3 regions of the Ensifer sp. ENS08 genome follow, and region 1 is predicted to be linked to each of the others. Evidence: predicted binding sites of a transcription regulator. Region 1 holds the regulator's gene; each other region holds the start of a gene.
What was found. Region 1 encodes LexA, which represses DNA repair genes until DNA is damaged. Its sites were predicted from a motif close to TGTTCNNNNTGTGTTCNG; they were not measured.
Positions count from the first base shown of each region.

Region 2: a site for LexA is predicted at 1,958-1,975, ahead of IB272_RS04105 (YifB family Mg chelatase-like AAA ATPase). Genes of this name have one in related genera too.
Region 3: a site for LexA is predicted at 2,866-2,883, ahead of IB272_RS21035 (DUF763 domain-containing protein). Genes of this name have one in related genera too.

Region 1 covers NZ_JACVBF010000003.1:53,987-58,934, reverse strand. The annotation lists gene IB272_RS10250 (deoxyribodipyrimidine photo-lyase) at 1-9, opposite strand, end outside; tRNA gene IB272_RS10245 (tRNA-Asn) at 108-182, opposite strand; gene IB272_RS10240 (hypothetical protein) at 342-635, shown strand; gene IB272_RS10235 (thermonuclease family protein) at 857-1,591, shown strand; tRNA gene IB272_RS10230 (tRNA-Cys) at 1,744-1,817, shown strand; gene IB272_RS10225 (hypothetical protein) at 2,024-2,356, shown strand; gene lexA (transcriptional repressor LexA) at 2,445-3,167, opposite strand; gene IB272_RS10215 (hypothetical protein) at 3,404-3,700, opposite strand; gene IB272_RS10210 (hypothetical protein) at 4,024-4,656, shown strand; gene IB272_RS10205 (hypothetical protein) at 4,783-4,948, shown strand, end outside.
Region 2 covers NZ_JACVBF010000001.1:878,579-883,526, forward strand. The annotation lists gene cysK (cysteine synthase A) at 1-267, shown strand, start outside; gene IB272_RS04105 (YifB family Mg chelatase-like AAA ATPase) at 334-1,866, opposite strand; gene gshB (glutathione synthase) at 2,083-3,030, opposite strand; gene IB272_RS04115 (hypothetical protein) at 3,178-3,795, opposite strand; gene IB272_RS35565 (hypothetical protein) at 3,796-4,167, opposite strand; gene IB272_RS04120 (sn-glycerol-3-phosphate import ATP-binding protein UgpC) at 4,164-4,948, opposite strand, start outside.
Region 3 covers NZ_JACVBF010000010.1:87,602-92,549, reverse strand. The annotation lists gene IB272_RS21050 (aminoglycoside phosphotransferase family protein) at 1-294, shown strand, start outside; gene IB272_RS21045 (hypothetical protein) at 513-1,403, shown strand; gene IB272_RS21040 (sorbosone dehydrogenase family protein) at 1,427-2,761, opposite strand; gene IB272_RS21035 (DUF763 domain-containing protein) at 2,925-4,217, shown strand; gene IB272_RS21030 (hypothetical protein) at 4,300-4,797, opposite strand.

The sequences.
Region 1 (4,948 bases):
CTTTGTCATGAAGAACCATCGGGAGGTTGGGGATTGATCACCTGGAGAACATAGGTGCAAAATGAAAAAGAGCCATTCGCATCGCTGCAAATGGCTCTTTTAGAAAGTGGCTCCCCGGGCCGGATTCGAACCGGCGACCTGTCGATTAACAGTCGAATGCTCTACCGCTGAGCTACCAGGGATCATCCGCGCCGCTGTTGTGCTGTGCGCTTCAGAAGTGAGGCTGCTAATACGCATGCTTTTCTGATTTGCCAAGCGCTTTTTTCAAAAAAAATGACAAGTTCCGTTGCGAGGCTGTGGAGAAGTCCCCAATTGTGGGAAAACACGCCGGATAGGGAATGATGAATAAAAACAGGAAGCAGACGCATTTCGGCATTGATCCGCAAACACGACAGATCGTGCTGGGCAAATGGCGTATCGCGCTGCCCGACTCTCCGCTGCTGCGCATCCTGCTGGGTTCGCTGCTGGTGTTCTGCGGTTTTCTCGGTTTCCTGCCCGTGCTGGGCTTCTGGATGATACCGTTGGGCCTGATCGTGCTTTCCCACGACATTCCCTCGGTTCGCCGCCGCCGTCGTCGTCTGGCCGTCTGGTGGGCGCGCTGGCGCGGGAAGGCCAACTCCTCGAACGGCTCCTGAGCCGGACGCCGATTTAACGATCTTGTTGTCGAGGCAGGGCGGTCGGCAGTTTTCGGTTCCTCGCGGCCGTCCCGTACCAATTCCGAATCTCTCAACAAGGGCCGTGGCCGCGCAGGCGAATGACCGGTTCCTCGCGGTCTTCCCCTCTGTTGGGGTGCCCTCGAAAACTTTTCGGCAACCCATCAAACGCATAATGCGGTCTCGAATCAGGATGGGGACCGATGGCCAAAGCCACTACGAAACGTCGACGCCGCAGTTCGGGCCGAAGCACCAGCAAACAGGGCGGCATGGCGCCGTGGTATCTGGCCGCAGCGCTCACCCTTGGCGGCGTCATGGCCTACGACCATCGCGCCGATTTGCGGCACTGGCCGGTGGTTTCGGATGTCATGGCCCTTGCATCGCGATCGGAAACGAAGCCGAAGCCTCAGCGCGCGGTTCCTGAAGCGCAGGAGCGCGTTGCGCAGCAGGCGGATAGGCACAAACCAAATCCGAAGCCCAACCCGGCGACGAAGGTTGTCCTGGCCGCCCCGGTGCCGTCGGTGAATGTCGGCGTCACGCCGCCAACCCCTCTCGTGCGGCCCAATGAAGAGGTGAAGACGGCATCCATCCGTACCGATCAGTTCTATTTTTGCGGCATTCGCAACGACAACTGCGTGATCGATGGCGCGACCTTCGTCTTCCATGGCGAGACGATCCGCGTCGCCGATGTCGATGCACCGCGAATCCGCCAGGCAAGCTGCGACAAGGAGCGTTCGCGCGGCTTCTACGCCAAGCAGCGCCTGCGCGAATTGCTGAATGCAGGCGACTTCAGGCTGATCTCGGCGGGAGGGCGATCAGATGCCAAGGCCGGCGAGAAACTGCGCCTGGTCACCCGCGGTGACCAATCTCTTGGACGTGTACTCGTTTCCGAGGGGCTCGTGCGGCCGTGGGAAGGGCGCCCGACGCCCTGGTGCTGAGATCAGCTGGGAGACGATCGGCGGACATCGTCGATCGTTCTGTGGAAAGTATCCGTCCTGCAATTCGACGGCGCGTTTTTCAGAAAATGCCTCTTGCGGTTTTTCTGCAATCATTCTAAATCCGCGCCAACGCTTGGTTATCCGAGCTGTGAGGCCTCGTGGCGGAGTGGTGACGCAGAGGACTGCAAATCCTTGTACCCCGGTTCAATTCCGGGCGAGGCCTCCAATAATCTCACCTCGTTAAATTTGGTTTGGCGTTCTGCCTTAGGGCAGCGCGGTAAAATTCGCGACACGTCCGCGCAAGCCACGTCTCCTATGCCTCCGTCGGATCTTATCGCTTCGGTGAATTCGGTAGAGGGGGAACGATGACTCCGCTGAGATCAACCGCATCGGTAGCGTCCGTCAACATTAAGAACGGAGGCAATGGCATCAATGAAAAAGAGACTGATCCTGACGGCGTTGGCGTGTTTTGCGGCGACCGCTATGGAGGCGCGCGCGGACGACCTGGTTTTCCAGCTGAAGAACAACACCGGCGCGGTACTGACGAATTTCTATACGTCGCCGGTCGGCGTCAATGAATGGGAAGACGATGTTTTCGGTCGGCAGGTCCTGAACCCCGGCGAGAGCATGGAGATCACCATTGCCGACGGGCGGGACGTCTGCAAATACGACATGCGATTCGAATTCGAGGAAGGCTCGGCCCTCGATACGACCGAGGACACGCAGGATCTCTGCGAACTCGGCGAATACACGATCCACGAATAAGCGATCTGGATTTCAGGTCGCCTTAAATGGAAAGAGCCTCGCCACTTTCAGTGGCGAGGCTCTTTTGATTCGGCGTTCTGCCTGGAATTCAATGGTAGCGGCGGATCAGCCCGACGAGCTTGCCCTGGATTTTCACGCGATCCGGTCCGAAAATGCGCGTCTCGTAGGCGGGGTTGGCCGCTTCGAGCGCAATCGACGCGCCCTTGCGACGGAAGCGCTTCAGCGTCGCTTCCTCGTCGTCCACGAGCGCCACGATGATGTCGCCGGGATTGGCCGAGTTGCCGTTGCGGATGATCACCGTGTCGCCATCGAAGATGCCGGCCTCGATCATCGAATCGCCCTTTACTTCGAGGGCGTAATGCTCGCCGCTGCCGATCATGTCGAGCGGAACGGTAATGTCATGGGTGTTGTTCTGGATCGCCGAGATCGGCACGCCGGCAGCGATGCGGCCCATCACCGGGACGGAAACAGACGTGCTTTCGGCGACCGGCGCCGGCTTCGGCGTGGCAGGAGCGGCGGCCGGCGGCTTTCCGAGGCTGCCCTCGATCACGCTCGGCGAGAAGCCTCTGCGCGGCTGTTGCTGGCCGGCGGCGTAGGCTTCCGGAAGCTTGATGACTTCGAGCGCGCGCGCCCGGTTCGGCAACCGGCGAATGAACCCGCGTTCTTCGAGCGCCGTGATCAAACGGTGAATGCCGGACTTCGACGCCAGGTCGAGCGCATCCTTCATTTCATCGAAAGACGGCGGTACGCCCGACTCCTTCATGCGTTCGTGGATGAACAGAAGCAATTCCTGTTGCTTGCGGGTCAGCATGGCACGTCGCTCCAGAGGCGTGAAACAAATCAAGAACAGACACTATCTGTTCCATATGTGTTCCGCAAGTGCCTAAAATTCCGTGAATTCAGGCAATTGGCTGCTTCTGTGGGGGTCGATTGGTCACTTTTGCGGGAGCGGGGCGGTTTTCGGCGACGGTTGCGTCCCAAAACAGCGCCGGGCAGGCCGGTCGCGCGCGTGATTCGAACGAATCGCGGCTCTCTTCGCGGAGAGACTTAAGTCGCTTGCGAGGCCGAGCAGGCGTCTTCGAACTCCTTCACCGTCTCGGCGCTGTTGTCTTCCGGAAGCACTGCGTCGGCCGCATCGGTCGCAACGGGCGTATCGCCGTCATAAACGAAGGACTGGATGTAGAACGCGAGCGCGCCCTTCCAAACATTGCGTCCATCGATCTGATGGCACGGTACGGCCCGTTCGAAATCGGTCTGGAGTTCATCCACCGTCGCGGCACTGAGCTTGACGTCAGGCATATTGGGCGATGCGACTATCGAAGCGAGAAGCAGGGCGGCAAGCACGGTGATCGTCCACTTGATGAAGGGGTGGGACTAAGGGTTGGTAAACGATGTGAACCGCGCTTTCGTTCCGAAGTCCAGCAAGCATGGCGATCACTCTGCCATGTTCAACAGCTCTTTGCCCGCAGGCTGTGGCTGATTTGCGCCAGCCGCTCCATCTCGACCTCGTCTCGGCCGTTCTTCATGGACCGGCGCGGAGAATGCATCGGAGCTGCCAGCTTTCGCATCGGGCCTGGGGCGCGCAAAAATCCCTGCGGGGAAGGGCCTTCACCGTCTCGACAGGCCTCTAAAAAAAGATAACTTTGCGTGGAAAGTGGGGTGGTTGCATGCATAGATTGTCGTTGGTGGTGCTCGGCCTGTTGCTCACGGCTGGAGCGGCGTCTGCCGAAGAAGGGCGTTCGAATATCTGGAAACGGATCAACGCCTGGACGGTGGGATCCGATCCTTCCCTGGGAGGCTCGTGTTACGCGGCGACGAGCTATGACGCCGGCGCTATCCTTCGTATCGGCTTTTATCCGCGGGGATCGACGAACCTGGCGTTTCTTTCGATCGGCAATGCCGAATGGAAATCCATCGAGCCGCAGCGGGAATACGATGTTGCCTTGCAGCTCGACCGTGGTCGTCAGTGGCCGGCCGTTGCGTTCGGTGTTGATCTGACCGGCGCCAAGGCCCTTGTCGTCAACTTTTCCAACACCGACTTCTTTACCGAATTCGTTCGCAAGAACACCTTGGCGCTGGCCTTCGAGGGGCGCGTCGTCGCGAGCCTCAGCCTGCGTGATTCGATGAAGGCGGTAAGCGAGATGTTCAAGTGCCAGGAGGCGGTGAGCGCCTTGATCCCGAATGGCGGTCAGGGAGCGGCGAACGATCCCTTTGCGGGCGCCGGTGGCAATGCGCCGAACAACGATCCCTTTGCCGGCGGCGGCCAGACCAAGTCATCGAAAGATCCTTTCGCCATGTGATGGGCAGTCCGCTTGCCGCGGAGAGGTGAATATTCCTAAAATATTGCCTGGGATCGGCTAGGCACCCTCGACAGCGATGCGGGGACCTATCAAAATGCGGGCAAACGGGGGTTTTGCATGCGTAGATTGCTGGTCGGATTGGTAAGCTGTCTGATCGCCGCGGGATCGGCCGCGGCTGAGGAGTCCGAAATCATCAAGTGGAAGGATGTCGACGGCTGGACCGTTGCTTCCGACACCTCGATGGAGGGCTCCTGCTTCATCTCGTCGGTATTCGACGGCGGGGTCACCTTGC
Region 2 (4,948 bases), on a different contig from region 1:
ATCGGCGCAGGCTTTGCGCCGGCGATCCTCGACACCACGGTCTATGACGAGATCGTCACGGTCAACAGCGCGGAAGCGATCGAGGCCGCCCGCCTTGTCGCCAAGCTCGAAGGCGTGCCGGTCGGCATCTCCGCCGGTGCAGCTCTAACCGCGGCAATCGAGGTCGGCCAGCGCGAGGAAAATGCCGGCAAGACCATCGTCGTCATCATCCCGTCCTTTGCCGAACGCTACCTCTCGACGGTGCTGTTCGATGGCCTGGGCGGCTGATCAGGCCGACTTCAGTTCCAATCGGAAAGGGCGCCCGTGGCGCCCTTTTTTTTTCAAGGCACGCCGCTATGCGGCGACGGGCAAGCGTTCCCCGGCGATCCGATAGGAAATCGCCTCGGCGAGATGGATGCGACCGACGGTTACTGCGCCATCGAGATCGGCAAGCGTGCGGGCGACCTTCAGCACACGATGGTAGCCGCGGGCGGAAAATTTCATCTTTTCGGCGGCGTCCCGGAGAAGCTGCAGGCCGGCCGCATCGGGTGCTGCGATCTTCTCGATCATCGAGGTTGACGCGCGGGCATTGCTTGTCAGCTCTGGATGTCCGAGGGCGGCGAAACGATCGATCTGCAGCGCCCGGGCACGGGCGACGCGACGAGCAACGACCTCGCTGCTTTCGGCTGCGGCCGGCTTCAGGAGATCGGCGGCGCTGACGGCCGGCACGTCGATGCGGATATCGATGCGGTCCATCAGCGGACCGGAGATGCGTGCCTGATAGTCGGACATGCAGCGCGGTCCACGGGCGCAGCTGCGGCCGGGTTCGCCGGCCATGCCGCAGCGACAGGGGTTCATGGCCGCGACAAGCTGGATCGCGGCGGGATAGCTGACGCGGTGGTTGGCGCGGGCGATGATGCATTCGGCGGTTTCAAGCGGCTGGCGCAGCGCGTCGAGCACCTGCGGCGAGAATTCCGGAAACTCGTCGAGAAACAGTACGCCGTTGTGCGCAAGCGACGCCTCGCCGGGCTTGGCACGCAAGCCGCCACCAACCATGGCGGCCATCGTCGCGGAATGATGCGGCGTGCGGAACGGCCGCCGGTCCGAGAGCTTGCCGCCCGGAAGCTGCCCGGCGATCGAATGGATCATCGACACTTCGAGGAGCTCGGCCGGGTTGAGCGGCGGCAGGATCGACGGCAGGCGGGCAGCGAGCATCGACTTGCCCGAGCCGGGCGGGCCGACCATCAGCAGATTGTGGTTGCCGGCGGCCGCCACTTCGAGCGCCCGCTTGGCGCTTTCCTGACCCTTGATATCGGCGAGATCGGGCAGGTTAGATGCGCCTGAGCGGATCGCGGCCTCGGGTCGCGAAAGCACCTGCGTACCGCGGAAATGGTTGGCGATTGCGATCAGGCTGCGGGGCGCCAGAATGTCGATCTCGGCCCCGGCCCACGCCGCCTCGGGTCCGCTTTCGGCCGGGCAGATCAGCCCCTTGCCGAGCGCATTGGCACCGATCGCGGCGGGAAGCGCGCCGGCAACGGCAGCAATGGTGCCATCGAGATTGAGCTCACCGATCACCACATAAGGCGCCAACGCATCGCCGGGAATGGCGCCGAGGGCTGCCATCAGGCCGAGTGCGATCGCCAGGTCGAAATGGCTGCCTTCCTTGGGAAGGTCAGCGGGCGCAAGATTGACGGTCACGCGCTTGGCCGGCAGCGCCAGACCTGAAGCATGAAGGGCGGCCTGCACCCGCTCGCGGCTTTCGGCGACGGCCTTGTCCGGCAGGCCGACGATCTGCATGCCGACCTTGCCCGGCGCGACCATCACCTGCACATCGACAGGCAGGCCCTCGATTCCCTGAAATGCGACCGTGCTGACGCGCGCGACCATGCTTGCCCCCTCGCCCAGGCAGCCCAGTTATCGGGCGCCACAACCGCCCAGGGTTGCAGGCAGAAGCCTTGCACGGATCGCGCACAAAAACAAGAACAATAACGGAACATTTGAGGAGGCGCGGGCCTGTACCCGGGACGTTTCGGCAAACGGCCGCGGGCGTAGGCCCGCGGCAAGCGCCATCGACCCGAGATGGCTCCTAGGCCGAGATCTTGATCAGGCGCGCTTGCGCTCGATCGCATCCCAGAGCAGGCTCGCGACATCGGCGCCGCCGAACTTTTTCACTTCGCGGATGCCGGTCGGCGACGTCACGTTGATCTCGGTCATGTAGTCGCCGATAACGTCGATGCCGACGAAGAGGAAGCCGCGCTCCTTCAGCGCAGGCGCGATGCGGGTGCAGATTTCCTTCTCACGCGCCGTCAGTTCGGTCGGCTCAGGCCGGCCGCCAGCATGCATGTTGGAGCGGGCGTCGTGGTCTGCCGGAACGCGGTTGATGGCGCCGACCGGCTCGCCGTCGACGAGCAGGATGCGCTTGTCGCCCTTGCGCACCGCCGGCAGGTATTCCTGGGCGATGAAGGGCTCGCGGAACATCTGGCCGAACATTTCGAGCAGAGAGGACATGTTGCGGTCGTCGCGGGTCGAGTGGAACACGCCGGCGCCGCCGTTGCCGTAGAGCGGCTTCAGGATGATGTCGCCCATTTCCTGGCGGAAGCTGGAGATCTCAGCGGGGTCGCGGGTGATCAGCGTCTTCGGCATCAGGTCGGCGAATTCGGTGACGAAGATCTTCTCCGGCGAATTGCGCACCCAGGCGGGATCATTGACGACCAGCGTCTTCGGATGCAGGCGTTCCAAAAGGTGCGTCGAGGTAATGTAGGCCATGTCGAAGGGCGGGTCCTGGCGCAGCAGGATGACGTCCATGGTCGAAAGATCCACGCGCTCGGCTTCGCCAAGCGTGAAGTGGTCGCCCTTGACGTCGCGCAGCGTCATCGGCTGCACGCTCGCATAGACCTTGCCGTCGCGCAGCGACAGCTTTTCCGGCGTATAGTGGAAGAGGCGATAGCCGCGCGACTGTGCCTCGAGGCTCATGGCGAAGGTGGAGTCACCCGCAATGTTGATGCCCGACACATGGTCCATCTGGACCCCGACATTGACGATTTTCGCCATCTACCCATTCCCTCATGGATCACGCTTAGCGTGATCGATTTCAAACCGCCGGAGCGAATGAGGACGGGAAAACCGCTGCCCTCTGCCGCACTGGCAAAGCCCTCGACATGTAGAATGCGGGCGGGCCTTAGGCAAGGAGAGGCGAGCCTATTCGAAGCCTTCGATCACGCAGGTGATGAGATCGTGATCCGAAAGCGGCCGGCCGGTTTCGTCAAGCGAAGGAATGATCGTGGTCTCGCCGATCTTCAGCCCGCGCGACAGGAACCAGTCGAGCTTCATCGCCCGCTCTGGCCAGCGGGTGATCAGGCTCGGCCGCGTGGTCATCACGTCGAGCGGCCCACCATGGCGGGTAAAGCCTCTGATGGCGCTCATGGCAAACAGCCCTTCGGCCTCGAAATCGCCGCCGGCATGGTTGCCGGTATTGAGATCGCCACCGATCATCACCGGCAGGCCGGGGAAAGTCTCGTCGAGTGCATCGATCAATTCCTTGACCTGGCGCTCTCGGTAGACGGCAGTCGTCGCACTCTCGAGATGGGTGGAGACGGCGACGAAGGGTCCGGCTTCCGTCTCGATGACGGCGCCGATCGCACAGCGCTCGCCAAGGCGCGGCTGCTCGCCATCGGTGAACCAGAGGCGTTCGCCCCATAGGCGCAACATGAAGGGCCGGGAGAACGGCACCGCAGCCATCAGCGCATTGCCATGGAACCCCTTGGCGTTGAATTCGTCCTCACAGAACTCACGCTCCGTATCGGAGCCGAGACCCATCTAGATGAACTCGATGCCATACGCATAGTGCATGCCGAGTGTTTCGGCGACTTCGGCGGTCGGGTGACGCTGGCCGGTGCGGGCCATGCCGTTGTCCATCTCTGAAAGAAGGACGACCGGCGCGTTCGTCGCGGCGAGATGGGCGGCGCTTTCGGCCGGAAACAGGCAGCGCTCCAGGTTCCAGGCAGCAACGGTGAACGGGAAGGCGAGCGGCGTATCGGAGGCCGGTGTGCCGCCGACCTCCACGCTGTTCATCTCCGGCCGTGCGGCCATGGCTGCGTCATGGGCGGCAATGGTGCGCACGATCTCGGCAAAGCTGGCGCGGGTTTCAAGCGAAGGAACGGCAAGCTGCTCGACGGTCTTGGAGATCACGATGCGGTCTCCAGGCGTGGCGCTGCAACCGGCGCTTCATTGGCAAACGACGTGCCGCGCTCCAGCCGCTTGCCGGTCTCGGTCGAGAAGAAGTGCAGACGGTCGACGGCGATCGTCACTGCAAGATCACCCGAAAGTGGCGTCTCCGGAGACAGCGCGATGGTGAGCGCCTGGCTCTCGATGGTGCCGTGCACGAGCCGCTGCGCGCCCAGTTCCTCGACATAGTCGACCTGGAACAGCATGGCGTCCTCGCCGACGCCGGCGAGCTTGAGATCTTCGGCGCGAAGCCCAACCGTGACCGGGCCTTCGACCGGCGCACGGTCGCCAAGCGCGATCCTGTAGAGACCGATCTGCAGGTTGCCGCCTTCGATCTCACCCTTGATCAGGTTCATCGCCGGCGAGCCGATGAAGCTGGCGACGAAGGTTGAGGCCGGGCGGTGATAGACGTCGAGCGGACGGCCGATCTGTTCGATGCGACCGCCATTCAGCACCACCAGACGGTCGGCAAGGGTCATCGCCTCGAGCTGGTCGTGGGTGACGTAGAGCGAGGTCGTGCCGAGGCGCTTCTGCAGGCGTTTGATCTCGCCGCGCATGGAGACGCGCAGCTTGGCGTCGAGATTGGAGAGCGGCTCGTCGAAGAGGAAGGCCGCCGGCTTGCGCACGATGGCGCGGCCCATGGCGACGCGCTGGCGTTGGCCGCCCGAGAGCGCACGGGGCTTGCGGGTAAGATAGGGCTCGATCTCCAGCATGCGAGCGGCTTCGGCGACGCGGGCGTCGATCT
Region 3 (4,948 bases), on a different contig from region 1:
ATTCACGGGGATTTTGGGACCGGAAACATTCTCGTCGATCGCGGCAGACTTTCAGGCGTCATCGATTTCTCCGGCTGCGGCCCCGGCGACCCAGCTTACGATTTTGCGAGCCTCGCGGCAGGGCTTGGTGACCCGTTCGTCGACCTGGTGCTCGCGCACTTTTCCCCAGACACGGCGGCAAGGGATCGTATGGGTTTTTATCGAATGACCTTTCCGCTTCTCGACATTCTGTACGGCGTCGAAAACCGCGACCCGGAGACAGTCCGCGCGGGCGTGCACGCCTTTGCGGCGTAGTCCGCTCATCCTCTCACCGGGATTTGCTTCGGCCCACCTCATCCGAACGCGGTTCGATGTCCGCCATTGGGCGCGATGTGGACTTCGCGCCTCGGTTTACAGCATCGAAAAAAGCCGTTCGGCTCTCGTTTTTTTGCGCAATCGGGGAACAGCGGGCCAAGCCTATTCGTTGAGTGAGACGGGAAAATGTGTCGGAACGAGGAGGGGTTCGCGAAGCAATGTCGGGTGAGCCATCAAATCGCCCCGGTGCGTATATTTCGTTTCCCTACGACCGAACCATGCTGGGAGAGTTTCGACGGGCTTTTCCCCGGGCCAGATGGAGCGATGATAGGCGCAATTGGTTTATTCCGGGCAAGACTGCCGACCGCCGGTTTACCAGATGGATGGACGGCCAATTGTCGGAACGAGATCCGTTCGGTGAATCAAAGGGCAGGGACGCTTACGACTTCGATCCCATCGGCAGTCCGTATCTGGAGGCAGGCGATGACCTTTGCCTGCGGACACCTTTCTCCCGCACCATCGTTGAGGAATTGCGACAGGTGCCGTGGGCGCATTGGGATGACAATTCCAGGACGTGGCATGTTCCGTTCCGCTCCTACGAGGAATTGCGGAAACGGTGGCCTGTGATCGAAGCGGCCGCCCGCCGCAATGAACCGGATGCACGAAAGCAACGCCGACTTGCGTCGCGGGGGTCCGCCGAGGAACTGGAAGCGAGAAGTCGCAGCGTCGAACGGAGAAGACGGCGATACCCTGTTCCTGCGGTTTTTCCACCACAGCTCGGGCGTGCCGTCTCCACTGAAACTTACGGCGTCGTAATATTCATCGGGATTTCACAGGAGATTGTCCCTCGAACTTTCTCCTGCTCGTATCCATTCATGAACAATAGCCTGATGGAGTTTGTCTGGGCCTCCTGGCGGCCCGCAACACTGTCGGAATTGATCTCTGTATGGCCGGCACGCACCGGTCCCCATCATCGAAGCGGCTGGTGGCTTCCAGATCTGGAGGAATTGCGGGTTTCCAGGAAACAGGCCCGAACTCAAGAGCGCCGGCGCGCGGCATCCCGTTCTCATCGGGCGATTGCCGACGCGGGACGACCAAATGCACATTGATCGCTTTTGAAACAGGCAAAAGGTCATTCTCTGCTGACACGCCACACGACATTGCCGACATCGTCGGCAACCAGCAAACTACCCGTCTTATCGATTGCCACGCCGGCCGGGCGCCCCATGGCGCTGCCGCCTTTGCCGACGAACCCGGTGAGGACATCTTTTGGCCGGCCGCTGGGCTTGCCATTCAAAAACGGGACGAAGATGACCTTGTAGCCGCTGGGTACGCTTCGGTTCCAGGAGCCATGCTGTCCAACGAATGCGCCGTTCGAATAGGTGGGGCCGAGCGACGAGCCCCTCGAGAACACCAGTCCCAATGATGCCGTGTGGGCGCCCAGCGCGTAGTCGGGCTTGATGGCCCTTGCGACGAGGTCAGGACGCTGCGGCCTGACGCGGGTGTCGACGTTCTGGCCGAAGTAGCTGTAGGGCCAGCCATAGAAGGCGCCATCGCGCACGGATGTCATGTAGTCCGGGACGAGATCGTCACCGAGTTCGTCGCGTTCGTTGACCGCGACCCACAGCTTTCCATTCTGAGGGTTCCAGGAGAGCCCGTTGGGATTGCGCAGGCCCGAGGCGAAGGGGCGCATGTGGCCGCTTGCCTTGTCGATCTCGAGCACGGCTGCACGGTGCCGTTCGACGGCCATGCCGTTTTCGGCAACATTGCTGTTGGAGCCGACCGTAACGTAGAGCTTGCGGCCGTCCGGGCTTGCGATCACATCCTTGGTCCAATGGTGATTGAGATCGCCGGGCGGTAGATCCGCGATCTTTTGCGGCGGCGCCGTGATCCGGGTCTGTCCGTTCGAATAGGGGAAGGCGACGAGAGCGTCGGTGTTGGCGACATAGAGCTTGCCCCGCGACAGCGTCATGCCGAAAGGCGAGTTGAGACCTTCGGCGAACGTGGTCCGCAGGTCGGCCACCCCGTCGCCATCGGTGTCGCGAAGCAGCGTGATCCTGTTTGCGCTTGGTGTGGTGGCGCCAGCGCGCTTCATGGCCGCGCTCATGAAGACCTTCTTCAGGCTGAAGCCCTCGTCGTGTTTGGCCGGAGCATTGCTTTCGGCCACCAGAACGTCACCGTTGGGAAGGACGCGCAGCCAGCGCGGATGGTCAAAATTCGTCGCAAAGGCGTTGACCTTCAATCCTTTGGCAGCGAGTGGATGTTCTCCGCCCCGCCACCCGGTCGCATCGGCGATGTTGACCGTCGGGATCACGGTTGGGCGTGGTTTTGGCAGAACCGGATCCGAACCGTATCCAACCTTGCCGGTGTTGCTCGCTGTCTGCCTGGCTGAGACGTTGGCGCAACCCGCCAGTAAAGCTGCGGTTAGGAGGATGACGACTGCCGCACACGGGAAACGGTTTTGCATTGGAAGGCCTCCGCAGGGATTGGCCCATCTCATCGTGAGGCGCAACGGCGCCTCGCAACATTCCAACCACAAAACAGCAAGGGTTGCGACTTGTTCCCGGCGGTAGGAACGTTTGAAGAACTTTCCCCTGTCACAATGCCTGTAAGCGGCCTATAAGACACGAATGGTTCAGCGAGCTGGAAGTGCAGATCTCCCTCTTCATGGCGGCAGGGTTCCCCCGTGGCTCGGCGATCGCATGACGAAGCTCGGGACGATCATCGCCGAAGCCATCGTCATCGAATACGGCCGTGACGAGTTTCTGCGCCGTCTGGCCCATCCTTTCTGGTTCCAGTCCTTCGGCTGCGTCATGGGCATGGATTGGCACTCATCAGGCATCACCACCAGCGTCATCGGCGCTCTCAAGCGCGGTCTCGCTCCTCGTTCGCGGGATCTCGGGATAAGCGTCTGCGGCGGTCGCGGACGACATTCGCGGCAGACGCCAGACGAACTGATCGCCATCGGCAACCGCGTCGGCATCGATGGTGCCGGCCTTGCGGCCACCAGCCGGCTTGTTGCAAAGGTCGATAGTGCCGCGGTCCAGGACGGCTTCGACCTCTACCTGCACGGTTTCATCGTCGCTGACGATGGCAAATGGGTGGTGGTACAGCAAGGCATGAACGGCGATAAACGCCAGGCCCGGCGCTATCATTGGTTGTCGGAGGGCGTTTCCAGCTTCGTCGACGCTCCCCATGCGGCGATCGAGGGAAAAGGTCAGGGGGAAATCGTCAATCTCGCAGACAGACGGGCTGCCGCATCACGCCACGGGCAGCTTGAGCTTTTGGCATCGCTTGGGCCTGACCGAATTGTCCGGGAAGTCGTCGCTCTGGATCCAAAGGGTAAACCGAAGGAGGCCGATCAGCCGTTGCTCCCACATCTCGTGATGCCGGCACATCACGACGTACGGGATGAAAACGTCAACATGCGACGGCTGCATGCGACACTTTCTGCGGCTGCCGATCGCGGGCCGGAAGATTTCGAGCAGCTTTTGATGGTTCCGGGCGTCGGTGCCCGTACGGTCAACGCGCTCGCGATGGTGGCTGAAGTCGTTCATGGCGCGCCTTGCCGTTTCGCCGATCCGGCGCGGTTTTCGCTTGCGCACGGTGGCAAGGACCGCCATCCGTTTCCCGTGCCCCTCAAGGTGTACGACCACACGATCGCGGTCATGCGATCGGCCGTGACGAAAGCGCGGCTCGGACTTGGCGAGGAACTGGAGGCGCTGAAGCGCCTTGACGACCAGGCACGGCAGCTCGAAAGATACGCCACCGGCCCGGACCTCAAGGAAATTGTTGCCGGAGAGTTTCGCCACTCGCCCGAATGGGGCGGTCGCAGTGTGTTTGGATGGGAGGAGACTGGCGGATCGGCCGAGCAGAAGTCGCTGGAACCGACGCCGTCGAACGCTCACCGTCAGGCACGCTAGAAAATCGAGTGGCCGGCGCTGGTTCAGCGAGATGAGCTTCAGTCGAGGGGCGGGAGCGAGATATTCCTTGGGGAAGGATGCCTTAGCCGATCTTCTCTCCCACCTCCAATAGATAAGCGTCATAGCCGAACAACAAATCCTGGCTCAGGTCCTTGCCGTCGAACCGCGCTATAAAGTCGTCAAGGTCGGCCTGACGCGAGAAGCCCATCGCCATGGCAGACATGCTTTCGATGTCGCCCTCTTCGTCCTCGTAAGTCGCGCTCATCTCCAGGACACCCAACCGATCGAAGTTCGCTTGCATGTGGAATGAAAGCCAGACCAGGTATTCCAGCGGGTAGCCGGGATTCCTCCCGTATGTCACCACAAAGGGATAAGCTGAACGGAACCGGCTGGCCAGAACTTCGCCATCGGTGGCAAAGACGAGCAGATCGCTATCCTCATCGAGGTTGTGAAGTTCGATTGTCAAATCATGCTTGCGCAACGCAACGTAGCCGCCAAGTTGGTCCCACGGCAAGGAAGTCAAGATGATCTCGCGCCATCGTGTGATGGCGACATCGAGATCGGTGCGGACCAAGAACATGAAGAAACCCTACAGCGTCACGACACAATCAAGAGCTTTCAGCCTTGCATAGTGCACGCTATAGTCAATAGATATTAGCGGCGCCTAAATTCATGGTAACGAGGGAGTTATCGTGATTTGAGAGGCGCCGGCGAACATCAGCTTCGCCGGC